Regions from separate parts of the Inquilinus sp. NPDC058860 genome, predicted to be linked through region 1. Evidence: predicted binding sites of a transcription regulator. Region 1 holds the regulator's gene; each other region holds the start of a gene.
What was found. The regulator PhoB, encoded in region 1, activates phosphate uptake and scavenging genes when phosphate is short. The targets are predictions, from matches to a motif close to TNTCATAAAACTGTCA.

Region 2: ACFW16_RS05100 (PhoX family protein) is a predicted target of PhoB. The motif match lies at 1,793-1,808, and genes of this name have one in related genera.
Region 3: ACFW16_RS34145 (UDP-2,3-diacylglucosamine diphosphatase) is a predicted target of PhoB. The motif match lies at 4,892-4,907, and genes of this name have one in related genera.
Region 4: ACFW16_RS03190 (inorganic phosphate transporter) is a predicted target of PhoB. The motif match lies at 2,187-2,202, and genes of this name have one in related genera.

The regions. Positions count from the first base shown of each region.
Region 1 is NZ_JBHYMS010000074.1:24,105-31,474, forward strand. It holds gene pstC (phosphate ABC transporter permease subunit PstC) at 1-49, shown strand, start outside; gene pstA (phosphate ABC transporter permease PstA) at 52-909, shown strand; gene pstB (phosphate ABC transporter ATP-binding protein PstB) at 915-1,748, shown strand; gene phoU (phosphate signaling complex protein PhoU) at 1,774-2,505, shown strand; gene phoB (phosphate regulon transcriptional regulator PhoB) at 2,502-3,209, shown strand; gene ACFW16_RS32365 (class I SAM-dependent methyltransferase) at 3,270-3,851, shown strand; gene ACFW16_RS32370 (transglycosylase SLT domain-containing protein) at 3,934-5,073, opposite strand; gene ACFW16_RS32375 (GNAT family N-acetyltransferase) at 5,219-7,370, opposite strand, start outside.
Region 2 is NZ_JBHYMS010000005.1:50,048-57,417, reverse strand. It holds gene ACFW16_RS05115 (RES family NAD+ phosphorylase) at 1-130, shown strand, start outside; gene ACFW16_RS05110 (threonine/serine dehydratase) at 370-1,344, shown strand; gene ACFW16_RS05105 (hypothetical protein) at 1,349-1,741, shown strand; gene ACFW16_RS05100 (PhoX family protein) at 1,901-3,898, shown strand; gene ACFW16_RS05095 (hypothetical protein) at 4,072-4,470, shown strand; gene ACFW16_RS05090 (phosphoenolpyruvate carboxylase) at 4,958-7,370, shown strand, end outside.
Region 3 is NZ_JBHYMS010000088.1:12,404-19,773, forward strand. It holds gene ACFW16_RS34115 (2OG-Fe(II) oxygenase) at 1-103, shown strand, start outside; gene ACFW16_RS34120 (hypothetical protein) at 115-339, shown strand; gene ACFW16_RS34125 (HutD family protein) at 424-1,017, shown strand; gene ACFW16_RS34130 (hypothetical protein) at 1,057-1,995, opposite strand; gene mepA (penicillin-insensitive murein endopeptidase) at 2,066-2,923, opposite strand; gene ACFW16_RS34140 (TldD/PmbA family protein) at 3,084-4,430, shown strand; gene ACFW16_RS34145 (UDP-2,3-diacylglucosamine diphosphatase) at 5,005-5,805, shown strand; gene ACFW16_RS34150 (glycosyltransferase family 4 protein) at 5,863-6,867, shown strand; gene ACFW16_RS34155 (3-deoxy-D-manno-octulosonic acid transferase) at 6,884-7,370, shown strand, end outside.
Region 4 is NZ_JBHYMS010000003.1:83,348-90,717, reverse strand. It holds gene ACFW16_RS03195 (CorA family divalent cation transporter) at 1-525, opposite strand, end outside; gene ACFW16_RS03190 (inorganic phosphate transporter) at 549-2,132, opposite strand; gene ACFW16_RS03185 (glycine zipper family protein) at 2,302-2,688, shown strand; gene ACFW16_RS03180 (arginase family protein) at 2,846-3,766, opposite strand; gene ACFW16_RS03175 (hypothetical protein) at 3,887-5,083, opposite strand; gene ACFW16_RS03170 (carboxymuconolactone decarboxylase family protein) at 5,336-5,734, opposite strand; gene ACFW16_RS03165 (HdeD family acid-resistance protein) at 5,806-6,369, opposite strand; gene rpsM (30S ribosomal protein S13) at 6,706-7,074, shown strand; gene rpsK (30S ribosomal protein S11) at 7,093-7,370, shown strand, end outside.

The DNA.
Region 1 (7,370 bases):
GCTGGCCAAGATCCAGCTCATGCGATTGCAGCGCAAGGCGGGGGGCTAGTCATGCCGGTACCGACCGCACTCTACGCCCGGCGCCGGGCGACCAACGCGATCCTGCTCACCATCTCCTTCGGGGCGGCGCTGTTCGGCCTGGCCTGGCTGGTCTGGATCCTCGCCACGCTGCTGATCAACGGCCTCGGCGCGATTACCCCGGCCCTGTTCACCGAATCCACCCCGCCGCCTCCGGGCGAAGGGGGCGGCCTGCTGAACGCCATCTTCGGCAGCCTGATCATGACCGTGGTCGGGACCCTGATCGGCACGCCGGTCGGCATTCTCGCCGGCACCTACCTGGCCGAGTTCGGCAAGACCAGCAAGCTGGCCGAGGTGATCCGCTTCATCAACGACATCCTGCTCAGCGCTCCTTCGATCGTGATCGGCCTGTTCGTCTACGAGATCATGGTCGCGCAGATGGGCCATTTCTCGGCCTGGGCCGGTGCCGTGGCGCTGTCGATCATCGCCATGCCGGTGGTGATCCGCACCACCGAGGACATGCTGAAGCTGGTGCCGAACACCCTGCGCGAGGCCGCCGCGGCGCTCGGCTCGCCGCAGTGGAAGGTGGTGTTCATGATCTGCTACCGGGCGGCGCGCAACGGCATGATCACCGGCGTGCTGCTGGCGGTCGCCCGGATCAGCGGCGAGACGGCACCGCTGCTGTTCACCGCCCTGAACAACCAGTTCTGGAGCACGGACATGAACGCGCCGATGGCCAACCTGCCGGTGGTCATCTTCCAGTTCGCGCTCAGCCCCTATGAGGACTGGCAGCGCCTGGCCTGGGGCGGCGCGCTCCTGATCACGGTGACGATCCTCCTTCTCAACATCATCGCCCGGGCGCTCTCCTCGCTCGGCGGCAAGCAGGGCTGACGGTCATGACAGGCAATGGTGCGCAGGTGACGACGCTCGACGTGAACATCAATGTCGAGCGCCCGACCGACCTCGGCCGCGATCTGCGCGAGAAGGTCTCGGTCCGCAACCTGTCCTTCTTCTACGATGACAACGAGGCGCTGAAGAAGATCAGCCTGCCGCTCTATGAGCGCTGCGTCACCGCCTTCATCGGTCCCTCGGGCTGCGGGAAGTCGACGCTGCTGCGCATCCTGAACCGGATGTACGACCTGTATCCGAAGCAGCGCGCGGTCGGCGAGGTGCTGCTGGACGGCGAGAACATCCTCAGCCCGAAGCAGGATTTGAACCTGCTACGCGCCCGCGTCGGCATGGTGTTCCAGAAGCCGACGCCGTTCCCGATGTCGATCTACGACAACGTCGCCTTCGGCATCCGGCTCTACGAGAAGCTGGACCAGGCCGAGATGGACAGCCGGATCGAGGCGGCGCTGCGCCGCGCCGCGCTGTGGGACGAGGTCAAGGACAAGCTGAAGAAGAGCGGCACCAGCCTCTCCGGCGGCCAGCAGCAGCGCCTGTGCATCGCCCGCACCGTGGCGATGCAGCCCGACGTGCTGCTGCTCGACGAGCCGACCTCGGCGCTCGACCCGATCTCGACCGCGAAGATCGAGGAGCTGATCGACGAGCTGAAGACCGACTACACCATCGCGATCGTCACCCACAACATGCAGCAGGCGGCCCGCGCCGCCGACTTCACCGCCTTCATGTATCTTGGCGAGCTGGTCGAGTTCGGCGAGACGTCGGAGCTGTTCACCAGCCCGAAGAACGAGCGGACGCACAGCTACATCACCGGCCGCTTCGGCTGAGCCCGGGGTCAGAAGGATCAGCGCCATGGCAAACGAACATATCGTCAAGTCCTTCGACCAGGAGCTCGAGGCCCTGCGCCGCACCATCGTGCAGATGGGCGGCCTGGCCGAAAGCCAGCTCGAGCTCGCCATCCAGGCGGTGGTGCGGCGCGACGCCGACCTCGCCGGCCGGGTGATGCGCAGCGACGAGCAGATGGACGCCTACGAGGCCTCGGTCGACGCGGCGGTGGTCCAGATCCTGGCCCTGCGCCAGCCCTTCGCCGCCGACCTGCGTGAGGTGATCTCGGCCCTGCGCATCGCCTCGGACCTGGAGCGGATCGGCGACTACGCCGCCAACATCGCCAAGCGGTCCCTGGCCCTGGCCCAGGTGCCGGTGGTCCGCCCGGTGGCGACGCTGCCGCGCATGGGCCGGATGGTGCAGCAGATCATCAAGGACGTGCTCGACGCCTATACCGAGCGCGACCTGGACAAGGCGCTGTCGGCTTGGCGCCAGGACGAGTCGGTCGACGACCTCTACACCAGCCTGTTCCGCGAGACCCTCACCTACATGATGGAGGATCCGCGCAACATCACCCCCTGCACCCATCTCCTGTTCATCGCCAAGAACATCGAGCGGATCGGCGACCACGCCACCAACATTGCCGAGCTGATCCACTTCCTGCTCACGGGCAAGCCGGTGAAGGATGTGCGGCCGAAGGGCGACGCCACCTCCTTCACCGTCGTCACCCCTGAGGCAAAGCCGGAGGATAATGCATGAGGGCCGGCATCCAGCCGCTGGTTCTGGTGGTCGAGGACGAGGTCGATCTCGTCACCCTCCTGACCTACAACCTGGAGCGCGAAGGCTTCCGCGTCCTCGCCGCCTATGACGGCGAGGAGGCGCTGCTGCTGGCCAGCGAGCAGCGCCCGGACCTGGTGCTGCTCGACTGGATGCTGCCGCATCTCTCGGGCATCGAGGTCTGCCGCCAGCTCCGCCGCGGCGCCAAGACCCGCGACATCCCGGTGATCATGCTGACCGCGCGCGGCGAGGAGGGGGACCGCGTGCGCGGCCTCGATTCCGGCGCCGACGACTATGTCGCCAAGCCGTTCTCGACGCCGGAGCTGATGGCCCGGATCAAGGCCGTGCTGCGCCGCACCTCGCCGTCCAGCGCCGGCGACATCCTCAGCTACGCCGATCTCAGCATGGATCTCGGCGGCCACCGGGTCCGCCGCGGCAACCGCGACGTCCATCTCGGCCCGACCGAGTTCCGCCTGCTGCGCCACTTCATGCAGCATCCCGGTCGGGTGTTCAGCCGCGAGCAGCTGCTCGACATCGTCTGGGGCCACGACGTCTATGTCGAGCCGCGGACCGTCGACGTCCATATCCGCCGCCTGCGCAAGGCGCTGAACGACGACAGCGAGATCGACCTGATCCGCACCGTCCGCTCCGCCGGCTATTCGCTGGACGTCCAGGCGCAGGCCTGAGCCCGGGGAACCATCCACCAAGGCTGCTGGTTGTCCCGACGAACGGCACGGAGGTGTCGCATGAGCAAGGATTCCTGGCTGTATGTCCGGTTGTGGTTCCGCTCGCCGCTGAAGGTCGCTGCCTGGGCGCCTTCCGGCCCCGCCGTGGCGCGGGCCTTCGCCCGGCACGTCGACCCGCGCTGCCATGATCCGGTGCTGGAGCTCGGCGCCGGCAGCGGCAGCCTGACCGAAGGTCTGCTGGCGACAGGGCTGCCGCCGGAGAAGCTGATCGTCGTCGAGAAGATGCCCGAGTTCTGCACCGTGCTGCGCCAGCGCTTTCCCGGCGTCACGGTGCTGGAGGGCGATGTCGCGGAGATCGGTCCGATGCTGGACGACATCGGGATCGGGCGGCTGTCGGTGGTGGTGTCCAGCCTGCCGATCATCTGGTTCCCGCTCGACCTGCAGCGGGCGATCATCGACGCCGCCTTCGCCCGCATGGGCCGGTCGGGCCGCTTCCTGCAGCTGACCAACCAGATCCTGTCGCCGCTGCCGCGGCGCAAGCTGGGGCTGCAGGGCCGGATGGTCGATTTCGTCTGGCGCAACCTGCCGCCGCTCGGCGCCTGGAGCTACCGCCGCCCGGCGGGTTTGCCCGACGCGGCCTGAGCAGCGGGGCAACCGCTCCGGCCTCCCAAAGAAAAAGCCCGCGCCACCCTTCGGCGGCGCGGGCTTTCTTGTGAGCAGGCGGTCAGTTGCCCGGCGCGCTCGGCACGAACCAGCCGCTGGGCAGGCCGTTGGCCTGGCGCCGCGGCTCGCCGGCGTCGGCGACCTGCTGCGGCGCCGGCGCACGCGCGGGCTTGGCCGAGGCTGCGACGCGGACCGGCGGAGCGTCGGGGATCGGCGCCATCCGGGTCGGCGCGACGGCCGTGCGGGCGGCGGGAACCGGTGCCGGCACGGCAGCCGCCGCCTGTGCTGACGGTGCATCCGGGATGGGCGCCATGCGGATCGGCGCCGGACGGGCGGCCGGGGCCGCGGCGGCGACCTGGGTGCTGCCGTCGGGGATCGGCGCCATCCGCACCGGGGCCGGGGTGACCGCGCGCGTTGCCGGGGCGTCGGCGACCTGAGCGGTGCCGTCCGGGATCGGCTGCATCCGCACCACGCCGGGCTGCTGCACCACGCGGACCGGCGGCAGGGCCGACGCGGCCACGCTGCTCGACCCGTCGGGGATCGGCTGCATCGCCGCCACCACGGTGGTGTTGCGCCGCGAGGACCCGTCGGGGATCGGCGCCATCCGGATCGGCGCCGGCACCTTCTGCTGGATCACGTTGGCGGCGTACTGGGTCATCCGGTCGGTGCCGCCCTGGCCCGGCATGACGCCGGCGATCTGCGGCGCGATGATGTCCATGTAGCGCTGCGTCTCGCGCGGCAGTGGCCGGCCTTCCTCGACATACTGGCGGTACCGCTCCGGCCCGGCATTGTAGGCGCCGAGGAAGCCGGGATAGCCGTACAGGTCGTACATCTCGCGGATATAGGCGGCGCCGGCCAGGATGTTGTCGCGCGGCTCGTAGGCGTCGGGGCCCAGGCCGTGGACGTAGCGCAGCTCGTCATAGGTGCCGGGCATGACCTGCATCAGCCCCATGGCGCCGGCGTGGCTGGTGATCGGCTGACCACCCTTCCAATGGGTCTGGCCGCCGCTCTCCACATGCATCACCGCGCGGATCCACTCCTCGGGAATGTTGAAGCGGCGCGAGGCGTCGTGGATCTCGGCTCCCCAGGGGCCGCTGGCGACCACGGGTTTCGGCTTCGGCGCCTGGGCGCAGCCGGCGAGCAGGCCTGCAAGCAAAACCGTGGCCGCAACCGTCCTGGTCCAGCGGGTTGTCCCTGGCATCTTCCCCTCCATGCTCCCCCAAAACCAAAAGCCCGGCGGCGACGCCGCGGGCCTGAAAATTAACGCAGACCCTTAACGTATACGGACAAGTGCTTCATTCAAAGAGGAAAAACACCAATCCCAATCCCCCTGGGTGATGATTTTCCTAGGCGGAATGCTGACTGAGAGCGGGCAAATCGTCGAGCGAAATCGTCACATGAATGATGCCGGGCTCGTCCGGCACGTCGGCGCGGGCGAATCCGAGCTCCTCGGCCATGCGCAGCATGGTCACGTTCTCCCGCAGCACCTCGCCGAAGATCCGCTTCAGCCCGCGGCTGCGGGCATAGTCGATGATCTCGCTCATCAGCCGGTGGCCGAGGCCGTGGCCCTTGAGGTCGGAGCGCACCATGATGCCGTACTCCGCGGTCTCGCCGTCCGGGTCGGCGATGATGCGCACGGCGCCCAGGATCGCGCGCCGGCCGTCCTCCTCGGCCTCGGCCACCAGCGCCATCTCGCGGTCGTAGTCGATCTGGGTCAGCCGGGCGGCGAATTCGTGGCTGAAGCTGCGCATGGCGCTGAAGAAGCGCAGCCGCACATCCTCCGGGCTGGACCGCTGCAGCATCTCGCGGATTGCCGGCTCGTCCTCCGGCCGCACCGGCCGCAGCGTGACCTCGCGGCCGTCGCGCAGCGCCAGGTGCTGCACCAGCCGCTGCGGATAGGGCCGGATGGCGAAGCGCGGCGTGCCAGGCGGCAGCGGCGGCTGCACCCGGATCGCGGCGCCGGGCGCCAGCACGCCCGCGGCGGCGGCCAGCAGCGGGTTGATCCGCAGCGCCGCCACCTCCGACAGGTCGGCGGCCAGCTGCGACAGCTTGACCAGCGTCAGCGCCACGGCGTCCAGGTCGGGCGCCGGCCGGCCGCGATAGCCCTGCAGCAGCCGCCACACCCGGGCGCGCCTCATCAGGTCGCGCGCCAGCACCGCGTTCAAGGGTGGCAGGGCGGCGACGCCGTCATGCAGCAGCTCGGCCGCGGCGCCGCCCTGGCCGAACAGCAGCACCGGGCCGAACAGCGGATCCTCGTCGATTCCCAGCACCAGCGGATGCGCCTCGGGTGGCGGCGCGTCGCCCTCGGGCAGCAGCGGAATGCGGTAGGCCTCCAGCACCGCCCGCGCTTCGGCCGCGGTCAGTTCGGTCCGGCCTTCGGCCAGCGCAACCGCGATCACCGCCCGGGCGGCATTGGCATCCGGCTGGAAATCCTCCGGCAGGGCCGGCGGCGTCTGCATCAGCAGCACCTGGTTCCGCCGGTGCCGGGCCAGATGCATGAAGGCGCGGGCCGCCTGGCCCGGCGTGTCGTAGCCGGGGATGCGGGCCTCGGCGAACAGGCGCCGGGTCTCGGCGGCGGCGCCGAGCCAGCTCGCCAGCACCGGCGGGCGGCGGCCGTCGCGCTTCGCCGTCTCGGCGACCATGCCGGCCACCGCCCGGGCCGCCTCGACCGGGTCGGCGATGGCGCTCGGGCCGTTCACCACCAGCACCGCGTCGCGGCCGGAATCGGCCAGCAGCGCGTCCAGCGCCCGGGCGAAGCGGTCGGCCGGCGCCGCGTCGCCCAGGTCGACCGGGCCGGGCGGATCGGTGCCGGCGATCCCCAGCCGTCTCGCCGTCGCCGCCGCCGGCACGGCGACCGTCCCGCCGGCATCGGCCAGCGCCTCCGCGGCCAGCAGGCCGAGGCCCGCGCCATTGGTCAGGATCGCCAGCCGCTCGCCGTCGACCCGCAGGCCGCTGGCCAGGGTCTCGACCGCGTCGAACAGCTCGGCCAGGTCGAACACCCGCAGCATGCCGGCGCGGCGGAAGGCGGCGTCGTACACGGCGTCGGGGCCGATCAGCCCGTCGGCGTCGCCGGCCCGCCGGTCGCCGCGGCCGGGGCGGATCACCACCACCGGCCGGGTGCGGGCGGCGATGCGGGCGGCCGACATGAACTTGCGGGCGTGGCTGATGGTCTCGATGTGCAGCAGCACCGCGCGGGTGCGGCTGTCGGCGGCCAGCCAGTCCAGCATGTCGCCGAAATCGACATCGGCCATGCCGCCCAGCGACACGACGTGGCTGAAGCCGATGCCGCGCCGGGTGGCCCAGTCCAGCACCGCCGCGGCCACGGTGCCGGACTGGCTGACGAAGGCCAGGTCGCCGGCCCTGGGCGCCACGTGGCCGAGGCTGGCGTTGACGCCGCGATGCGGCGCCATCAGGCCGAAGCCGTCGGGGCCGAGGATTCGCAGCAGATGCGGCCGGGCCGCGTCCAGCATCGCCTGGCGCAGCCGGGCGCCCTCGGTG
Region 2 (7,370 bases), on a different contig from region 1:
CTTCGTTCCCAATGCGACCGCGGCCAGCTGCAACCTGATCCTGTGGCGCTGGGGCCCCGACCTGCCGATCCGCGTCATCGCGTTCGATCCGACCGGCCGTCTTCCCAGAAACCAGCTTTCCTGGAAATAGCCAGTCGGAGGCCGTTCAGAAAACCTGGATCGCAGGCAGGGACATCCGGTGACACGACTGGACCGCACCCCTTGAGCAAGCAAGGGAATGCCTGCCATTCCCTCTCCTGTCACGCCCGGGCTTGACCCTGGCATCCAGACAGCGTCGACATCTCCTGGATTGCCGGGTCAAGCCCAGCAATGACAGGGAAACCTAACATTTTAATTTGGACTATGCCGACAACCGACTGAGAAAGAACGATGATCGTCTCTGTCACCGATATCGAGGCTGCCGCCGGGCGGCTGCGCGGCCAGGCCGTTCGCACGCCGCTGCTGCGCTCGCCGCTGCTCGACGCCCGGGCCGGGCGCGAGGTGCTGGTCAAGGCCGAGCCGCTGCAGCGCACCGGGTCCTTCAAGTTCCGCGGCGCCTACAACCGGATCGCCATGATCCCGGAGGCCGACCGGGCCCGCGGCGTGGTCGCCTTCTCCAGCGGCAACCATGCCCAGGGCGTGGCGGCGGCGGCCAGGCTGTTCGGCATCAAGGCGACGATCGTGATGCCGGCCGACGCCCCGGCGATCAAGCGGCGCAACACCGAAGCCTACGGCGCCGCCGTGGTCGCCTATGACCGCTTCGGCGAGGACCGCGAGGTGGTTGCCGCGAAGATCCAGGCCGAGACCGGCGCCACGCTGGTGAAGCCCTATGACGACCCCGGCATCATCGCTGGCCAGGGCACGATCGGCCTGGAGATCGCCGAGCAATGCGCCGAGCTGGGCGTGCGCCCGGACGCGGTGCTGGTCAGCTGCAGCGGAGGCGGCCTGGTCTCCGGCATCTCGGTGGCGGTGAAGGCGCGGCTGCCGGGCACCCGGATCTATTCGGCCGAGCCGGAGGCGCTGGACGACATGCGGCGGTCGCTGGCGGCCGGCGAGCGCGTGAAGAACGATCCGTCGGCGCGGTCGATCTGCGACGCGCTGCAGTCCCCCACCCCGGGCGAGATCACCTTCTCGATCGCCCGCGAGACGCTGTCGGGCGGCGTCGCCGCCCCGGACGACGCGGTGCTGCGGGCCATGGGCGTGGCCTTCGACACGCTGAAGCTGGTGGTCGAGCCGGGCGGCGCGGTCGGCCTGGCGGCGACGCTGGAAGGGCGGATTCCGGACGACATCCGCACCGTCGTCATCGTCTGCTCCGGCGGCAACGTCGACGCCGCCACCTTCCGCGACGCCCTCGCGACGCTGTAAGCCCATGAGCAGCCGCCCCGCCTTCTTCGACCGGCTGCAGGGCTGGTGGGACGGCTGCGCCCGAGATGGGCGGCCGCCGCATCGCGATGCGCTGAGCCCGGTCGAGATCATGCCGATGCTGCCGCATCTGGTCATGATCGAGCTGTCCGGCCCAGTGCGGGTGCTGTGGGCCGGCACCGCGGTGAAGGAGGCGCTGGGCGGCAATCCGGGCGACCAGCCGCTGGACCGGACGCCGCTGGGCGGGCCGGAGGCCGGGGCCGCGATCGCCCGGATGGTCGCCAAAGCCCGGCCGGTCGAGGCCCGGCTCGGCGGCCGGCCGGCGCTGCTGTGCCCGCTGGCGGACGACACCGGCGCGATCAGTGCCGCACTGGCCGGGCTGGCACCACCGGAGCGCTGATCCCGCCGCGGAATTCCACCACCTCGCATCGTCCCGGCCCGTCTCGCCCGGGTTCATCGAACCGTCATCGATCTGAAACAAATCGAACATTACGGATCGGTAAGGTCCGCCCCGGATTCGAAGCCCGCCGCCACGGCAGCCAGCCCAGAGGGGACCGAGATGGACCAGGATTCCAGCCTGTCGCGCGTTCAGCGCTACGAGCAGCAGGACGACCGCAGCAGCAACCTCTCCGACAACCCGACCATGGGCGATATCGTCAACGCCCGCTTCGGTCGGCGCGGCATGCTGCGCGGCGCCCTGGCGGTCTCGGCGATCAGCGCGGTGGCGGGCCCGGCGGCGTTCCTGTCGAACAGCCGCCCGGCGCAGGCGACCGCCCCTTCCCGCTTCGTCTTCGACGAGCTGGAGGCCGGGGTCGACGCCAAGCACCATGTGGCGGCCGGATACGATGCCGACATCCTGATCCGCTGGGGCGACCCGGTGGCCAAGGGCGCCCCTGCCTTCGACGTGCAGAAGCAGACGGCGGCCGCACAGGAGAAGCAGTTCGGCTACAACAACGACTACATCGGCTACGTGCCCCTGCCGCTCGGCTCGAATTCGAGCGACCACGGCCTGCTGGTGGTGAACCACGAATACACCGACGCCGCGATCATGTTCCCCGGCCTCGCCGACGAGAAGGGCGAGTTCGAGCTGTCGAAGCAGACCAAGGAACAGGTCGACATCGAGATGGCCGCGCACGGCCAGTCGGTGATCGAGGTCAAGCGCGGCGCCGACGGCAAATGGGCGGTGGTGGCGGACAGCCCCTACAACCGCCGCATCTCCGCGCTCTCGACCGAGTTCCTGGTGACCGGCCCGGCGGCCGGCCACGACCGCCTCAAGACCAAGGCCGACCCGACCGGAACCAAGGTGATCGGCACGATCAACAACTGCGCCGGCGGCACCACCCCCTGGGGCACCACGGTGCATGCCGAGGAGAACTTCAACGGCTATTTCGGCGGCGAGCTGAAGGACGACCATCCGGAGGCCCGCAACTACAAGCGCTACGGCATGGGCGAGGCGGAATACGCCTGGAGCCTGCACCATGACCGGTTCGACCTGGTCAAGGAGCCGAACGAGGCCAACCGCTTCGGCTGGGTGGTCGAGATCGACCCGACCGACCCGAACTCGGTGCCGAAGAAGCGCACCGCGCTGGGCCGCTTCAAGCACGAGGGTGCCGAGAGCATCGTCGCCAAGGACGGCCGGGTCGTCTTCTACGCCGGCGACGACCAGCGCTTCGACTACCTGTACAAGTTCGTCACCGCCGGCAAGTTCGACCCGAACAACCGGGCGGCGAACATGGACCTGCTGGACGAGGGCACGCTGTACGTCGCCAAATTCGACGCCGACGGCAAGGTCGCCTGGATGCCGGTGGTGTTCGGCCAGGGCCCGCTGACCGAGGCCAATGGCTTCAAGAGCCAGGCCGACGTGCTGATCGAGACCCGCCGCGCCGCCGACCTCCTGGGCGCCACCAAGATGGACCGGCCGGAGGACGTGCAGCCGAACCCGGTGAACGGCAAGGTCTACGTCATGCTGACCAACAACGACCGGCGCAAGGCCGAGCAGGTCGACGCCGCCAACCCGCGGCCGGAGAACAAGTTCGGCCACATCGTCGAGATCACCCCGGCCGATGGCGACCACGCCGCCACCGGCGGCACCTGGGACCTGCTGGTGAAGTGCGGCGACCCCAGCGTCGCCGAGGTCGGCGCCACCTTCCATCCCTCGACCACCAAGAACGGCTGGTTCGGGTCGCCCGATAATTGCGAGATCGACGCCGACGGCCGGCTGTGGATCTCGACCGACGGCAACAACTACAAATACAGCGGCCGCGCCGACGGCATCTGGGGGCTGGAGACCGAGGGCGAGGCCCGCGGCACCGGCAAGCTGTTCTTCCGCGTCCCGGTCGGCGCCGAGATGTGCGGTCCGAAGATCACCCCGGACATGACCGCCTTCTTCGTCGCGGTGCAGCATCCGGGCGAAGGCGGCAAGGAGTGGCCGGAATTCGGCCGCGCCAGCACCTTCGCCGACCCGTCGACCCGCTGGCCGGACTTCCAGGACGGCATGCCGCCGCGCCCCTCGGTGGTGGTGATCACCAAGCAGGGCGGCGGGAAGATCGGCGCGTAAGTCGCTGAAAAGAAGCGTCATTACGAGTGTAGCCAAGCAATCCAGGCAGAGGCTCAAACCTCCCCGCCCCGGCGGGGAGGTTTTTTGTCGCCGGCCGGCGCTCCATCTTGCGGATAAGCGGGACCCTATCGATAGTGGCGCGGGTTTCGCGAGACGATCGGACCACACGGACCATGAGACGCCTGAACGCGGCCGCCGCGGCCGCCATCATCGCCCTGCTCGGGCTGATCAGCGCCGCCCGGGCGCAGAGCAACGACCTGTATGTGCTGGGCATCGCCCTGTTCGTCGCCTGCATCGGCATCGTCATGCTGCTGGTCAAGCAGCATTTCGACGCCCGGGAGGAGCGGCCGAGCCGCGCCTTCCTGCCGAGCGAACCGGAGTCCTGCTTCGCGGTGACCTTCCTGCTCGGCCTCCTGGCCGTGGTCGGGCTGGTCGCGGCGACCTCGCCCGAGCTGTACCGGGTCGGGCTCGGCGTCTTCGTCATCAGCGTCATCGGCGCCGGCGCGGCGCTGAAACGGGGCTATGACCTGATCGACCGCGGCCATGGCCGAGGTCACGCAGACGCGCATTGAAGCCATGCGCTGCGACGGCCGGTCGCGGCCCCGGCGGACGCCCCCGGTTGCTTGACAATTTCGAATTCGCCCCCAAATCCATACTGCGGCCGGCGATGGTTCGTCCCCCCAGCCATCGCCAAGATCCTCCGATGGGATCGAATTAGCCGTCAGCCGGGCCGGACGCTCCCTCCCCTCCGAGCGGATCGGACCCAGGCGAAGAACGGCCCCGGCGCTTCCCCCCGCGCCGGGGCCACTTCTTTTTCTGCTTCAGGATTCAGCCGCAACGCATTGGATCCGAAGGAATTTTCTGGAAAGGCGTACCTGCCGTCAAGTCGGGTGCTTTCGTTTTCTGTCGCCGATCGGCCGATTTCCTTCGCCAAAGCGATTGACAACCCCTTCGCAGCGCAACATGGATGCGTCACGCACCTGCAGCATCGCGGCTGCCGCACGGGGAGGCACCATGCCGGATACGCGCCAAGCCACGCCTCGGCCGGAGGATCGGACGATGCCCCTCGCCCGCGAGCTGACGCAGCTGCTGAAGCGCTACGAGAAGTCCCAGCGCGAGGATCCCTTCGCCAACCCGATCCAGCACCTGGCGCTGGAGCTGTCGCGACGCCTGGCCGACGGCAAGCTCGACTACCGCGACATCGAGGCGCTGATCGGCCATCTGACGATCGAGGGCTTCAGCCACCGCGCCGCCCGGCTGGGCCGCTATGTCGGCGAGACCGCGCCCGAGGCCAATGACGCGACGCTGCGCGCGCTGTTCCACCGGCTGGCGCAGGACGAGGCGGGCAATGCCGTGCCTTTCGCCGCCTTCCGCCAGCGGGTCGAGAGCGAGGCCTTCGGCGCCGTCTTCACCGCACACCCGACCTTCAACCTGTCCGGCGCCCTGATGGCCGACCTGGCGGCGCTGGCGGTCGGCCGCAGCGCCGACGGCGCGCCCCTGACCGAGGAGGCCGGGGCCGCCCTGCTGGCCCGCGCCGCCGCGGTCGAGCACCGGCCGGACGAGGATCTGAGCCTGGCGCGCGAGCACGCCCTGTCGCTGGACGCCATCGCCAATGCCCGCGCCGCGCTGGGCCGGGCCTGGGGCATCCTGCTGGACGTCACCCGCGACGCCTATCCCGAGGACTGGCGCAGCCTGACGCCGCGGCTGGTCACCCTGGCCTCCTGGGTCGGCTACGATCTGGATGGCCGCTCGGACATCCGCTGGACCGACACGCTGCACAAGCGCCTGCTGGTCCAGGCGGCGCAGCTCGACCATTACCTGTCCGAGGTGCGGGCGATCCGGCCGCAAGTGCCGCGCGGCGCCGCCGACCTGCTGGAGACGCTGGACCTGCTGGAGAGCCGGGTGGCGCTGGCCATCGCCCAGATCCGGGACGAGGTCGCCGCCTTCGCCGTGGCCGATCCCGGCTCCGCCGCCGGGCGCGAGCAGATCCGCGTGATCAGCCAGCGCATCCATGCCGGCCAGGCGCTGCGCCTGACCGAATCCGCCAGCCTGATCGCGATCGTCGACCGGGCGCTGGAGCGCACCGACGACCCCGGCCTGTCGCGCCGCTTCTGCCTGCTGCGGGCCGAGCTGGCGACGCATGGGCTGGGCGCCGCCCACACCCATGTGCGGATCAACGCCACCCAGGTGCACAACGCCATCCGCAAGGCGGTCGGCATGGTGTCCGACCCGAACGACCCGCGCTACCGGCAATCCTATCTCGACCGGCTGAACGCGCTGCTCGACGCGGTCGAGCCGGTGACGGTCAATTTCGGCTCGCTGCTGGCGGAGCGCACCTCGGTCAAGCGCCTGTTCATGCTGCTGGCGCAGATGCTGAAGTACAACGACCGGTCGGCGCCGATCCGCTTCCTGATCGCCGAGAGCGAGAGCGCGCTGACCTGCCTGACCGCCCTCTACTACGCCCGGCTGTTCGGGGTCGACGGCATGGTCGACATCTCGCCGCTGTTCGAGACCGAGAAGGCGCTGGAGAACGGCAGCCGGATCATCGAGCAGCTGCTGGAGAACCCGCATTACCGCGCCTATGTGCGGCGGCGCGGCCGGGTCTGCGTCCAGACCGGCTATTCCGACGCCGGGCGCTATCTTGGCCAGACCCCGGCCGGCGCCTCGATCGAGCGGCTGCGCCTCCGGCTGACCCGGGTGATCGCCAAGGCCGGGCTGCCGGACGTGCAGCTGCTGATCTTCGACACCCATGGCGAGTCGATCGGCCGCGGTTGCCATCCGGGCGGCATCGCCGACCGGCTGTCCTATGTCGACCCGCCGGCGACCCGGGCCTTCATGGCCAGCCAGGGCGTCGGCTTCAAACAGGAGGTCAGCTTCCAGGGCGGCGACGGATACCTGTACTTCGCCCATCCCGACATGGCCTATGCCGTGGTCACCCGGATCCTCGAGCATATCCTGGCCGAGGTGGACGACACCCATGACGGCAAGACGGGGGATGACCCGTTTTACGACGAGGCCTCCTATATCCGCGAGTTCTTCACCACCGTGAAGGAGTTCCAGGTCCGGCTGATGCAGAGCCGCGACTACGGCGTGCTGCTGCAGGCGCTGGGCCCGAACCTCCTGTTCCCCTCCGGCAGCCGCGCCACCAAGCGGCAGCACGAGGACCCGAGCGAGCTTGACCACGCCATGCCGTCGCAGCTGCGCGCCATCCCGCACAACGCGATCCTGATGCAGCTCGGCCTCCTGGCCAACAGCGTCGGCGGTGCCGGCGCTGCCATCGCCAAGGACCCGGAGCGGTTCCGCGAGCTCTACGCCGCCTCGCCGCGGTTCCGGCAGCTGATCGGCATCGTCACCTATGGCGCCTCGGCCAGCAACCCGGCGGCGATGCGGTCCTATATCGACGCGCTCGACCCCGGCTCCTGGATCACCCGCGCCGCCGCCACCGGCGACCGCGAGCTGGCGGACCGGATGG
Region 3 (7,370 bases), on a different contig from region 1:
CGGCACCCGCGGCGACTACCGGGTCAATCTCCGCCATGGCGTCAGCCGGCTGCGCGGCGGCCGCCGGCACACGCTCGGCATCATCTTCCACGACGCCCAGTGAGGGAGGGACGGATGGCCTGGATCCGCCGCAGCGTCCTGGCGGCGGGTCTCGCGCTGGCTCTGGGCGCCGCCGGCCCCCAGGGTGCGCCCGCCCCGACCGGCGATCCGGTCAGGACGGGGAAGGAGCGGCTGGGCGACAAGGCCAGCGACGAGCAGCGCGTCGACAACTGCAAGGTGCCGCCCGACCGCCGCGGCCCCAAGCCCCGCCCCAACGGCTGCCCTCACGACGGCAAATGACGTCGGCGGCATGATGCGATCCGGGATGGACGCGGCTCATCCTATGGTATGGTTCGATGTCCGTTGCCCGAGGTCGCGCCGTCCATGCCCACCCGCATCATTTCGCCCGCCCAGCACCGCCTGATGCCCTGGCGCAACGGCGGGGGCCGGACGGCCGAGATCGCGGTCGAGCCGGGCGACACCCCAGCGGGATTCCGCTGGCGGCTGAGCCTGGCCGAGGTCGAGGCCGACGGCCCCTTCTCCACCTTCCCCGGCTGCTGCCGCACCATCATGCTGCTGTCCGGCCGCGGCATGGAACTCGGCATCGCCGAAGGCGGGGCAGCGCCGCGCACGGTCCGCATCGACCGGCCCTACGAGCCCTTCGATTTCGACGGCGAGGCCGCGACGACCTGCAAGCTGATCGCCGGGCCGGTGCGCGACCTCAACGTCATCGCCGACCGGTCGCTGCAGATCGACCACCGGGTGGCGGCGCTGGACGATGCCGACGCGGTGCTGGAGCCGGCGCCGGTCTGGCTGTTCCACGTCCTGCGCGGCACCGCGGTGATCGACATCGGCCGCCACCTGGCGGTGACCGAGGGCGAGACCGCGGTGATCACCGACGAGGACGACCGCGCCCCGCACCTCCGCGGCGCCGAGGCCGACAGCCTGGTCTACGCGGTGGCGCTGCGGCCGCGATAGGCGGACCAGCGGAACGGTAGAGGCCATATATCTGTCGCCTTAGCCGGGATCGCTGACCGCAACGCCCGCGGCGCGGCGGTCCCGGATGCGGTCCCTGACGCGGGCCTCCCGCCGGGCCTGCCGCAATTCCTCGCGGGTGGGCGTCCACCACCCCCGGACCCGTTCGGCGGGTCCTGCCGCCGCCCGGCTCGGCCAGACGCCGATCAGCTCGTCGAGCGCCGGCCGGCGCCAGGTCGCCCACACATGGTCGACGACGCCCGGCGCCAGATGCGGGTAGACGGCGGCGCCGTCGGACGGGTCCGCCAGCTCCCCCGCGGTCTCGGTGAACACCACCATGCCGAACCGCTCGGTCATCACCGGACGGCCGAAGGGCGGCAGGTCGCCGGCGGCGACCGGATAGCGGTGCCGCCGCCGCTCCGCGGCCAGCACCGCGGCCCGGCGCTGGGCCTCCGGATCCCATTCGGCCAGCCGGCGCCGCCGGCGCTCCTCGGGCTCGTTCCGCCGGGCCGCGGCCTCGATCACCGGCCATCGGCGCCACAGCTCCTCATACGACCGGAACGGCACCCGCCATGCCCGCGCCCCGCCGTCCCACCAGGACCAGGGGATGGCGCGCATCTGGTCGACCACGGTCCTGGAATAGGGCGTGCGGATCCGCAGATCGTCGGCGACCTCGAGATAGCGGCTGACGATGGGATCGAAGGCGAAGGCATCCCGCCCCTTCGCGTCGCCGTAGTCTCCGCCGGCCGGCAGCTCGCGGTCGAGCCACCGGGTCAGCCGGCGCTCGGCGGTCGCCCCGGGAATGAACCAGGCCGCCTCCTTCTCGCGCCAGCGGGCCCGGGGGAAGGCCTTCATGAACCGCTGCACCAGGCCCCGGTCGTAGGGAAAGGTCGCCTCGATGCCGGGCGTGCTTCCGCCGGCCGGCCTGACCGTCAGGCCGCGGCTCCCGATCGGCCCGCTCCGCTCGGAATCGGATGGCATGCCGATGGAGATGGTGGCGCGGCGGCCGTTCGTCGATGCGGCGCCGCACGGCGGCAGGCCCCGCGCCCCCCTATTGCCCCGCCACCACCGGCGGCGCGTTCAGCACCGCGGTGCAGGCGGCCGGCATCGGCGGCGGGATGTAGGGCCTGGTCGACTTCGACGGCTTCGGCGCCCGCATCGGGAACCAGGACATCAGGTCGGACCCGCAGCCGTCGCCGGGCGGGGCGGGGTCCTGCTCGCGGCACAGCGGACTGCCGGACGGGCAGCCGATGCGGATGTGCAGATGCTCGTTGTGGCCGGTCCAGGGCCGCACCTTGTTGAGCCACGACCGGTCGTCCCAGGACATCGCGCACAGCTCGCGCTTGATCGCCGGATGGATGAAGATGCGTTCGACCCGCGGCTCGGTCGCCGCCAGGCGGATCAGCTGCGCCTGCTGCGGTCTCAGCCCGCCGCGTGGGACGAAGTCGGTCCAGGCCCCGGTGACGTATTCCGGCTTCAGCGTCTCGCGCTGCTCGCGCGCCAGGAGCGGCAGGTCGAGCCGGAGCCAGATGTCGGCGTCCAGCCCGTTCTCATGCGCCGCATGGTCGGTGATCGGGCCGCCGCGCGGCTGGCCCATATCGGCGATCAGGATCGGCGGCAGCCCGGCGGCCTCGGTCCTTCGGCCGAGATCCTCCAGCGTCGCGACCAGGTTCGGATGGCCCCAGTTGCGGTTGCGGCTGAGCCGGATGATCTGGTAGCCGGGGCCTTCCGGCGGCAGTTGCACCGCGCCGGCGATACAGCCGTTGGAATAGCTGCCGATCACCTGCGGCGGCCCCTGGGTGCCCAGCCGCACCTGGGCCCAGGCGGGGTCCTCCTCCACCGCGCCCGCCGGCGCCGCAGCCAACATCCAGGCGGCGGCCAGCGCCGCCCCGATCCGTATCCCGATCACGCAACCCTCCATGCCCCGACTCGCCCCGCCAGGATGCCCCTGCGGGCGGCGAGGGTGAAGTCTGTTGCGCAGATCCTTGCGGCCGCCTGCCCTTGCACCTTGCGGCGGCGGGGGCGGCGTCGCTACATGAGGTCTGGCCCAGGAACCGACGGACCGGACGATGCCCTCTCCCCACGACGCCACCCTCGACCTGCTGTCCGGCCTGATCGACAAGGCGCGGCGGGCCGGCGCCGACGCCGCCGACGCCGTGCTGTTCGACAGCACCTCGATCTCGATCAGCCACCGGCTCGGCCAGCTCGAGCATGTCGAGCGCTCGGAAAGCGGCGACCTGGGCCTGCGCGTCTTCATCGGCAGGCGCATGGCGATCGTCTCCTCCTCCGACCGCCGCCCCGCCGCGCTGGACGAGATCGTCGAGCGCGCCGTCGCCATGGCGAAGGTGGTGCCGGAGGACCCCTATTGCGGCCTCGCCGACCCGTCCGAGCTGGCGACCGAGCTGCCGGAGCTCGACCTGGTCGACCCGGTCGAGCCGTCGACCGAGACCCTGGCGGAGCGCGCCCGGGCGGCCGAGGCGGCGGCGCTGGCCGTCGCCGGCGTGACCAATTCCGAGGGCGCCAGCGCCGGTTTCGGCCGCAGCATGGCGGCGATGGCGGCCAGCAACGGCTTCGCCCGCGTCACCGGCTCGACCGGCAGCAGCATCTCGGTCTCCGCCATCGCCGGCGAAGGCACGGCGATGGAGACCGACTACGACCACACCAGCGCCGTCCACGCCGGGGACCTGCAGGCGGCGGAGGCGGTCGGACGCAGCGCCGGCGAGCGCGCCGTGGCCCGGCTGGGCGCGCGCAAGGCGTCGACCGCGCGGGTGCCGGTGGTGTTCGACCCGCGGGTGTCGCGCACCCTGCTGGGCCATCTGGTCGGCGCCATCAACGGCGCCGCCATCGCCCGCGGCACCAGCTTCCTGAAGGAGAAGATGGGCGAGGCCGTGTTCGCCCCGGGCATCGAGGTGATCGACGACCCGCATATCCGCCGCGGCCTGCGCTCGCGCCCCTGCGACAGCGAGGGCGTGGCCAGCCGCCGCCGCGCCCTGATCGAGGACGGCCGCCTGACCACCTGGCTGCTCGACCTGCGTTCGGCCCGGCAGCTCGGCCTGGCCCCGACCGGCCATGCCGTGCGCGGCACCAGCGGCCCGCCCGGCGCCTCGCCCGCCAACCTGTACCTCGCCCCCGGCAGCGCCACGCCGGCCGAGCTGATGGCCGACATCCGGGACGGCTTCTACGTCACCGGGCTGATGGGGTCGTCGGTCAACGGCGTCACCGGCGACTACAGCCGCGGCGCGCACGGCTTCTGGATCGAGCGCGGCCGCATCGCCCATCCGGTCAACGAGGTCACCATCGCCGGCAACCTGAAGGACATGTACCGCGCCCTGGTGCCGGCCAACGACCTGGTGCTGCGCTACGGCATGGACGCGCCGACGGTACGGATCGACGGCATGACCGTGGCCGGGCGGTAGGACCGCAAGGCCGGCAAGATCGAGACAGCCGCCGGAAATTCCGTTCCGGCGGGGCGATCGTTTGCTGCGTTCTTTGCCGAGGCGCGGAAACGCACTCGAATCGCGGAGAATTTTCCCCGATCTTGAGCCGTTCCCGATCCAAGGCGGCCGCAGGACCGCGATTTCGACGGTCGGGAGCGCATCGTCGGGGGACAGCATTTCATGACGGTCTTCGCGGGGCTCGACGGCGGCAGGCCGCCGGATCCGATCATCCCCATCTAGTCCGATCCACCGTGTCGGCGGCCGCTTCGCGCTTTCGCGCGGCCGCCGCGCCCGCCCTCCCTCGTCCGCAACCGGGGGAGGGCGGGTCCCCACCGCCCCGGGACGGGCAAGACGCGATCCGGCCGCTTCAGAAAAGATTCATATTCCACCGCAACAGGGGCCGAACAGCCGGCGACAGATCGGCAATGCGGAAGCACTCGTGACCGTTTTATTAAGTTTTGCACCTGCGAGATGACAGACGACATCAATATGTTGTTTGCCGATGGCGTCTCGGTTATACGGACGGTATATGACCGCCGAAGGACCGATGCCCATGGATCAGGTGACGCGCTATCGCACCATCTGGATCTCGGACGTCCATCTCGGCACCCGGGCCTGCAACGCCACCCTCCTCCTCGACTTCCTGAAGCACACCGACTCCGACACGCTGTACCTGGTCGGCGACATCGTCGACGGCTGGCGGCTGAAGAAGAGCTGGTACTGGCCGCAGCCGCACAACGACGTGATCCAGAAGCTGCTGCGCAAGGCCCGCAAGGGCACCCGCGTGCTGTACATCCCCGGCAACCACGACGAGGCCGCCCGGCAGTTCGTCGGCCAGAACTTCGGCGATGTCGACGTCGCCGACGACTGCATCCACGAGACCGCGGACGGCCGCCGCTTCCTGGTCATCCATGGCGATCAGTTCGACGTCGTGGTGCGCTACGCCAAATGGCTGGCCCATGTCGGCGACAAGGCCTACGAGCTGTTGCTGCACACCAACACCGTCCTCAACCTGGTCCGCCGCCGTCTGGGCTTCTCCTACTGGTCGCTCTCGGCTTATATGAAGCAGCGGGCGAAGCGCGCGGTCGAATTCGTCGGCCGGTTCGAGCTCGCGCTGGTCGAGGAGGCCAGGCGGCGCGGCGTGGACGGAGTGATCTGCGGCCATATCCACACCGCCGAGCTGAAGGACATACAGGGCATGACCTATGTCAACGACGGCGACTGGGTGGAGAGCTGCACCGCGCTGGTGGAGCATCAGGACGGGCGGCTGGAGATCCTGCACTGGGCGGACATCGTCGCGGCCCGCGACGCGGTGGCGCCGCAGCCGGACCTGAAGCCGCAGCGCGCCGCTTGATCCGGGATCGGATATAGTCTCCGTGGACATGGCAGTGACGGAGCCGGCGGCCGGCTGATGCGGATCCTGATTGTCAGCGACGCCTGGCTGCCCCAGGTCAACGGGGTGGTGCGCACCATCGAATCGACCCGCGACGAGCTGCGCCGCCGCGGCCATCTGGTCGAGGTGATCGGCCCGGACCGCTTCGCCTCGATCCCCTGCCCGACCTACCCCGAGATCCGCCTGGCGATCGGCCAGAGCCGGCGCATGGCCCGGCTGATCGACGAGTTCGATCCCGACGCCATCCACATCTCGACCGAGGGGCCGCTGGGCTGGGCGGCGCGGCGCTACTGCATCCGCCGGCGCCTGTCCTTCACCACCTCGTTCCACACCCAGTTCCCGGAATACGTCCAGCTGCGCACCGGCATGCCGCTGGCGTCGACCTACGCCCTGCTGCGCCATTTTCACCGCGCCGCCAGCGCCGTGATGGTGGCGACCGACACGCTGGAGCGGAACCTCACCAGCCGCGGCTTCCGCCGCCTGGCGCGCTGGAGCCGCGGCGTCGACACCGACCGCTTCCGCCCGGCCCAGCGCGGCGCCCAGGGGACTAGGCATGAGCGGCCGCGCCACCTCTATGTCGGCCGGGTGGCGGTGGAGAAGAATCTCGACGCCTTCCTGTCGCTGCCCTTGGACGGCGAGAAGGTGGTGGTCGGCGGCGGCCCGTCCCTGCCCGCCTTCCAGGCCCGGTACCCGGAGGTCACCTTCACCGGGTCGAAGGAGGGCCAGGCGCTGGTCGACGCCTATGCCGATGCCGACGTCTTCGTCTTCCCCTCGCGCACCGACACTTTCGGCCTGGTGATGCTGGAGGCGCTGGCCTGCGGCGTGCCGGTCGCGGCCTATCCGGTGCAGGGCCCGGCCGACGTCATCGGCAATGCCCCGGTCGGCCGGCTGGACGAGGATCTCGGCCGCGCCATCCGCGAGGCTCTGAAGGTTCCATCGGAGGATTGCCGCAGTTTTGCGCTGCGCTATTCCTGGGAGGCATGTACAGATCAGTTCCTGACTCATCTGCACCCCTTCCGATGACCCTGCTCCCGACCGGATGATTTATGCGCTGTATCGCGGCCTGACCGACGCCGCCGGCCCCTTCGTGCCCCTGCTGCTGGCCCGGCGCACCGCCGCCGGCCGCGAGGACCCCGCCCGCCGCGGCGAGCGGCTGGGCCATGCCAGCATCCCGCGCCCCGCGGGCCCGCTGGTCTGGGTCCACGCCGCCAGCGTCGGCGAGGTGCTGTCGGTGCAGGTGCTGGTGCGCCGCCTGCTGGAGCGCGACCCGCGCCTGTCGGTCCTGGTCACCACCGGCACCGTGACCTCGGCCCGGCTGATCGCCGAGCGGCTGCCGGAGCGGGCGATGCACCAGTTCGCGCCGCTCGACCGCATGGCCTATGTCCGCCGCTTCCTCGACCATTGGCAGCCGAACCTGGCGATCTGGGTCGAATCCGAGATCTGGCCGAACATGCTGACCGAGACCGAGAAGCGCGGCCTGCCGATCGCCCTGGTCAACGCCCGGATGTCGGAAAGGTCGTTCCGCC
Region 4 (7,370 bases), on a different contig from region 1:
GCCGTCGACCTCGTCCATCAGCTTCTCGACCGTCGTCTCGGCCTCCGCCGCCAGTTGCCCGGCGATCAGGGCCAGCATGCCGAGCGCCGTCTCCGGCGCGCTGCCGGCATCCAGGCTGCGCCGGATCTCGTCGACGACCCGCAGCGGATGGCGCCGGCCGGTGACCAGAAGGGTCGGCCCGACGCAGAAGCGAAGGCGGCTGATCTGGTCCGGCTCGAAGGCGAAGTCGTGGTGCAGCCCGTTGGCGGCGCCGACCAGCCAGCCGTCCAGCTGCTGCATCTGCACCCGGTCGGGCCCCTCCAGCAGCCATTGCGCCACGGCCGGGGGCAGGGCGCCGTGGCGGGCCAGCCAATGCCGGGCGCGGGCGTCGGTCAGCTTCAGATGCAGCCAGACCCAGCCCTCGCCCGCCTCCGGCAGCGGATCGACCCCGGTCTGGCGGCAGGCGCCCGACTCGGGGTCGAAGCGGTAAGCGGCGGCGATGGCGTCGCCGAACCGGAAGGTGACGGGCGGACGCGTCCCGTGCAAATCCCGGTCCTCCCGGTCCCGGATCAGAACAGGTGCCGCAGCAGCCAGTAGAGGGCGGCGGCCAGGGCGATCGAGGCCGGCAGGGTCATCACCCAGGCCATGATCAGGTTGCGGATGGTGCCCCATTGCAGGCCGGAGCGGTTCGCCGCCATGGTGCCGGCGACGCCGGAGGACAGCACATGGGTGGTGCTGACCGGCAGACCGTACATGTCGGCGGCGCCGATCGTCGCCATCGCCACCAGCTCGGCCGAGCCGCCCTGGGCGTAGGTCAGGTGCTCCTTGCCGATCTTCTCGCCGACGGTGACGACGATGCGCTTCCAGCCGACCATGGTGCCGAGGCCCAAAGCGATGGCCACCGCGACCTTGACCCAGTCCGGAATGAACTTCGTGGCCTGGTCGAGATAGCCGCGATACTGGGTCAGCACCTTGCCGTCCTCGGCGGCGAAGGCGGGGGCGCCGGCCTTCGCCATCAGCTTCAGCGCCTCCGAGGCCAGGTACATGTCGTTGCGGATATTGCCGACCTGCTCGTTCGGCACCGCGGCCAGCGAGCTGCGGCCGGCGACGCTGCGGTCGATCTCCTGCGTCAGGGCGACCAGCGCCGGCACGGTCTCGGGCGCCAGGGCCCGGTCGCGGACATAGGCGGTCACCGCGGCCCGCGCATCGGCCGGCGCAGCCGCGTCGCCGGCATAGCGGGCCAGCACCCCGGCCGCCTGGTCCGACACCTGGGCGAAGGCGGCGATCTGCGCCTCCGGCATCGCCCGGTTCAGGGCGTAGGCGGTGGGTACGGTGCCGATCAGGATCAGCATGATCAGCCCCATGCCCTTCTGCCCGTCATTCGAGCCATGGGCGAAGCTGACGCCGGTGCAGGTCAGGACCAGGAGACCGCGGATCCACAGCGGCGGCGGCTTGCTGCCCTCCGGCGCGCGGTACAGCTCCGGCCGCTTGATCAGCGCCTTGGCGGCCAGCAGCAGCAGCGCCGCGGCGGCGAAGCCGACCAGCGGCGACAGCAGCAGGGACTTGCCGATGGTCGTCGCCTGCGACCAGTCCACGCCGCTGGTGCCGGTGCCGGGGATGGCCATCAGCTGGTTCATCACCCCGACGCCGATGATCGAGCCGATCAGCGTGTGCGAGGAGGAGGAGGGCAGGCCGAAATACCAGGTGCCGACATTCCAGATGATCGCGGCGATCAGCAGGGCGAACACCATGGCGAAGCCGGCGTTGCTGCCGACCTGAAGGATCAGCTCCACCGGCAGCAGCGAGATGATGCCGAAGGCGACGATGCCGGTGGAGGTCAGCACGCCCAGGAAGTTGAAGAAGCCGGACCAGATCACCGCCACCGTCGGCGGCAGCGAGTTGGTGTAGATCACCGTCGCCACCGCATTGGCGGTGTCGTGGAAGCCGTTGACGAACTCGAAGCCGAGCGCGATCAGCAGGGCGATGCCGAGCAGGATGAAGGGCAGCAGGCTCGGCGAATGCACCTCGCCCAGGTCGTTGACCAGGCTCCAGCCGGCATAGATGACGCCGATGACGAGCAGGGCGACGACGGCCAGCGGCGTCAGCCGGCTGAGCCCTCCTGACGGCCTGGTGTCGAGCACGGAACTGGTCATGCGGGCCTCGCCGGCTGCGATGGGTGCGATGCCGCCGACCCTACAAGCCGGATGTTACGGTTATGTTATGCTTTGCGGACGGTGCCGGGGCATGTGGTCCCGGCCCGACTATGGTCCCATTTGGTTATGATATTGTCGAAGCGCCGTTTCGATCGAGGGAGAGAGTGATATGGGCTTGAACAGGGCAGCCGTTTTCGCCGTCGTGGCTCTGGGCCTCGCCGGCTGCGCCGACCAGGTGCGGCCGATCATCGACCCCGCGACCTCGGTCGCCGGCGGACGCAACTACGAATACGACCTGGGCCAGTGCCAGCAGCTCGCCAAGCAGGTCGATGCCGGCGGCCGCACCGTCGGCGGGGCGCTGGTCGGCGGTGCGGTCGGCGCGGCGGGCGGTGCGATCATCGGCGCCTTCACCGGCAATGTCGGACGCGGCGCGGCGATCGGCGCCGGGGTCGGCGGCCTCAGCGGCGCGGTCGGCGGCGGCGCCTCCGCCGCCACCAGCACCCGCGACGTGGTGCGGAACTGCATGATTCGCCGCGGCTACGCCGTGCTGGACTGAGAGACCGTTTGGAAACGCACTGGCGCGGCCGTCTGACGGCGGACTCGAGCGCTTCCGGTGCTCACGGACTCAAACGTCCGCTGCGCGCCGGTTCTCGAAATCACCGCCAGCCGACTCACGCCAGCGCATTTCCAAACGGTCTCCGAGGCGTTCGGGCTTAGGCGAGCGGCGTCCGCGCCGCCAGCAGGCACAGCCAGGTCCAGCCGATGGTGGCGGCCAGCACGGCGGTGACGTCGCCCTGGTCGTAGGGCGGGCAGGTCTCGACCACGTCCGCCCCGACCCAGCCGATATCGCCCAGGCGGCGCAGCAGCGCCAGCGCCTGCCACGGGAACAGGCCGCCGGCCTCCGGGCAGGCGACGCCGGGCGCCAGGCCGGGGTCGATGCCGTCGATGTCGAAGGTCAGATAGGCCGGCCGGTCGCCGAGCACGGCGCGGATCCGCTCCACGGTCCGGTCGATGCCGTCGAGATGGACGCTCTCGGCGGACAGGCCGGTGACGCCCTGGTCCCGGGTCCAGGCGGCGGTGGCGCGGTCGACCGGGCTGTGCAGCCCGACCTGAACCGTGGCCCGCGGGTCGACCAGGCCGCGCTCGATCGCATGGCGCAGCCACGAGCCGTGATAGATCCGGGCTGAGGGCGTGCCGGCCCAGGTGTCGACATGCGCGTCGAACTGCATCAGCGCCAGCGGGCCGTGCTTCGCCGCCGTCGCCTCTAGGAGCGGGAGGGTGACGGTATGGTCGCCGCCGAGGGCCAGGAGGCGGGCGCCGGCGCCGATCTGCTCCGCCGCCGCGGTCCGGATCGCCTCCAGGCTGCCGGCGATGTCGGCGGTGATCGGCGCGGCGTCGCCGGCGTCGTAAAGGTCCAGCCGCTCCTCCGGGCTCAGCTCCAGGTCGGGGTGGTCGTCGCCGGTCAGCGTCCGGCTCGCGGCGCGGATCGCGTTCGGGCCGAAGCGCGACCCGGGCCGGTTGGTGGTGCCGAAATCGAAGGGCAGGCCCAGCACCGCGGCGGCGGGACGGCCGCCCTCGGGCCGGCGGCGATGCGGGGCGTTGAGGAAGGTGGCGATGCCGGCATAGGGGGGCATGGTTCACTCCGGAGGCGGGCCCGGATGGTTCGCGGCGAGGGGCGAGCTGTCAAGCCGCACCGGCCGACGGCGAAGGGCCGGCGTCTCGACGCCGGCCCCGCCTTCTCCGGAGTCTCGATATCAGTGGCGGGCGCCGCCGAGCCTGGCGCCGCCGATGCTGATGCCGCTCTCGTGCCCGCCCAGGCTCACGCCGATGCCGTTCCTGCCGCCCAGGCCGATACTGATGCCGCCCTTGTTGGTGCTGGCGGCACCGGTGCCGTCGTCGCCGATGCCGACATTGATGCCGCCCGTGTTGCCCGAGGCCGCCTTGCCGCCGAGGCCGACATTCAGGCCGCCGCTGTTGGTCGAGGCCGCGCTGGTGCCGAGCCCGGCATTGATGCCGCCGGTGTTGCCGGAGGACGCCTTGCCGCCGACGCCGACATTCACGCTGCCGGCGTTGGTCGAGGCGGCACCGGTTCCGAGGCCGGCATTGACGCCGGAGGAATTGCCGGACGCCGTCTTGCCGCCGAGGCCGACATTGACGCCGCCGGTGTTGCCGGAAGCGGCGGTGCTGCCGACACCGGCGTTGATGCCGGAGGAATTGCCGGACGCGGCCTTGCCGCCGAGGCCGACATTCACCCCGCCGCTGTTGCTCGACGCGGCGCCGGTCCCGACACCGGCATTGATGCCGCCGCTGTTGGTCGAGGCGGCGCCGCTGCCGACGCCGACATTGACGCCCCCGGAGTTGTGCGAGGCGCCGCCGCCTGCGCCGACATTGACGCCGCCGCTGTTGTTGCTGCCGGATCCGCTGCCGACGCCGACATTGATGCCGCCGCCGTTGCCGGTGGCGCCGCCGCCGACCCCGACATTGATGCCGCCACCATTGCCGCTGCCGGAGCCACCGCCGGACCCGCCACCGCCGGACCCGCCGCCGGACCCACCTCCGCCTCCGGAGCCTCCACCGGACCCGCCACCTCCGGACCCGCCGCTACCCGAGCCGCCGCCGCCCCCTCCGCCCTGCGAGCCGCCGCTGCCGCCACCCGACGAACCGCCGCCGTTGCTGCCGCCGGCCGCGCTCGATCCACCGGTGGAACCGGTGCCGCTGCCGGTTCCCGTCCCAGTCCCAGTCCCAGTCCCAGTCCCGCTGCCGTCGGGCAAGGACGCGACATTGATGGCCTGGCCGGCCGGCTCGAGAGCGCAGCCTTTGCTGACGACCAGTTGCTGCTCTGCCGGCGAGAGCTCGCGGAACGATTCGTTGCAGAGTTCAAACAGGTTGGAATTCGCCTGCGCCGCAGTCGAGGCGAAAGCGGCGCAGGCCAAAGGAAGCCATAACTTCATGGCGGTGCCCTCTAAAACAGATCTGGTGAGAAATATTGGTTCGAAAAACCATATATCCGGCCGGGCAAGCCGAAATATTTACTTTTTTGTAAGCCAGAATATATAAATCTTTATGAAAGAACTCCGCTTCCAGGATTATCTCGAGTCATTATAATATTTCGGCAGAGGAAAATTATCTTCCGAATTATCGGAATAAAATTTCCATCCTGCATGGCTGCCCGTCCAGGCAAGGCAGGCCGTCCGGCCGTGCCATCACTCCGCTCGCCGGAACGCCTCGTCGATCGGCACCTGCAGGCCGTTCGCCAGGCGGTTGGTCTCGTTCGCCATGCCGACCACGGCGAGGAGCTCGCCCAGCATCTCGTCGGTCATCCCGGCCTTGCGCGCCGCCGCGCTGTGCGAGGCGATGCAGTAGCCGCAGCCATTGGTGGCGCTGACCGCGAGATACACCATCTCCTTCACCAGCGGGTCGAGCGCGCCGGGCGCCATCACCTCCTTCAGGCTCTCCCAGGTCCGCTTCAGCGTCGGCGGATGCATCGCCAGCGCCTTCCAGAAGTTGTTGACCCTGTCGATCCGGCGGACGGTCATGATGTCGTCATAGACGGCGCGGACCTCCGGCGACGCTTCCTCGTATTCGATCAGCCCCGATGCCATGGCGACGCTCCTCGCGATTCCGATGCGGGCAGGGTGGCACGGGGCCCGGGCGGCGTCACGCGGTCGGGACGTCACGCCGGCGCGGCGGTGCCGCCGTGGTGCCGGGCCAGGCGGCGCAGGCGGAAGGCCAGGGTCAGTTCCAGCACCCCGATGACGATGGCCCAGGTGCCGATCAGCCAGACCAGCGACAGCGCCCCGGCACCCGGGAAGAACAGGGCGTAGGCGCCGAACAGCACCCACAGCGCGCCGGTCAGCGCCAGCAGCCACTCGCCCTCGATCTCGTTGCGCAGGCGGATGGCGGTGACGATCTCCATCACCCCGATCACGATCGCCCAGACGGCGATGATGATGACCAGCACGATCGCGGTCAGCAGCGGCCAGACCGCGGCGATGATCCCGGCGGCGACGCCGGCGACCCCGAGCAGGGCGTAGCCCCAGTTCCGGCCGCGGATGCCGACGACGATGCCCATCACCCCGTCGACCAGCGCATAGGCGGCGTAGAGGATGATCAGCACGGCCAGGGTGATGCCCGGCCACAGCCAGGCCAGGACCCCGAACAGGATGGCCAGGATGCCGCGCAGCGCGATGGCGCCCCAGTTGGCGGCAAGGGCGCGAAGGACCGGCATGTTCTGCATCGTCCGTCTCCCTCAGGCGATCGGCCGGCGCATCGGCCATGCTCAAGAAAATGATCACAATTGCGCAGGTGACAAGCCGGACCGGTCCCGGCTATGGTTCGGTCGCTGTCGACCCTGACCGCGCGGATTCCGATCGCGAATCCCGGCGGTTGACTCTGCTCCAATCATCACTATACTCCGCGCGCTTCGGAGCCCGAGGGCCCCGAAGCACAAGGCGTTCGCGTGGCCGCTCCGGCCCGCGGGCAGACATGAACCAGCAGACCCGGCGTTGCAGGCCAGGCCCCGGTGGGGCAGGGCAGCGGCGGCGCCGAAGGTGGCAACCGCAAGGAGAGCGACGTGGCACGTATTGCCGGCGTCAATATCCCGACCCAGAAGCGCGTCCTGATCGCGCTCACCTACATCCATGGGATCGGCCGTCACACCGCCCAGTCGATCATCGACAAGCTCGGCATCCCGGCCGACCGGCGCGTCAACGAGCTGACCGAAGATGAGATCCTGCGCATCCGCGAGACCATCGACGCCGACTTCACGGTCGAGGGCGACCTGCGTCGCGAGATCGCGATGAACATCAAGCGCCTGATGGATCTCGGCTGCTATCGCGGCCTGCGTCACCGCAAGGGCCTGCCGGTCCGCGGCCAGCGCACCCACACCAACGCCCGCACCCGCAAGGGTCCGGCGAAGCCCATCGCGGGCAAGAAGAAGTAATCGGAAGGCGAGCGAACCATGGCCAAGCCAGCAGCTGCCGCCGCGAACGCCCGTCTGCGTCGTCGCGAGCGCAAGAACATCACCTCGGGCGTCGCCCACGTGAACTCGTCCTTCAACAACACGGTGATCACCATCACCGACGCCCAGGGCAACGCCATTGCCTGGTCGTCGGCCGGTGGCATGGGCTTCAAGGGCAGCCGCAAGTCGACTCCCTATGCCGCCCAGATGGCCGCCGAGGATGCCGGCCGCAAGGCGCAGGAGCACGGCATGCGCGTGCTCGAGATCAACGTGAAGGG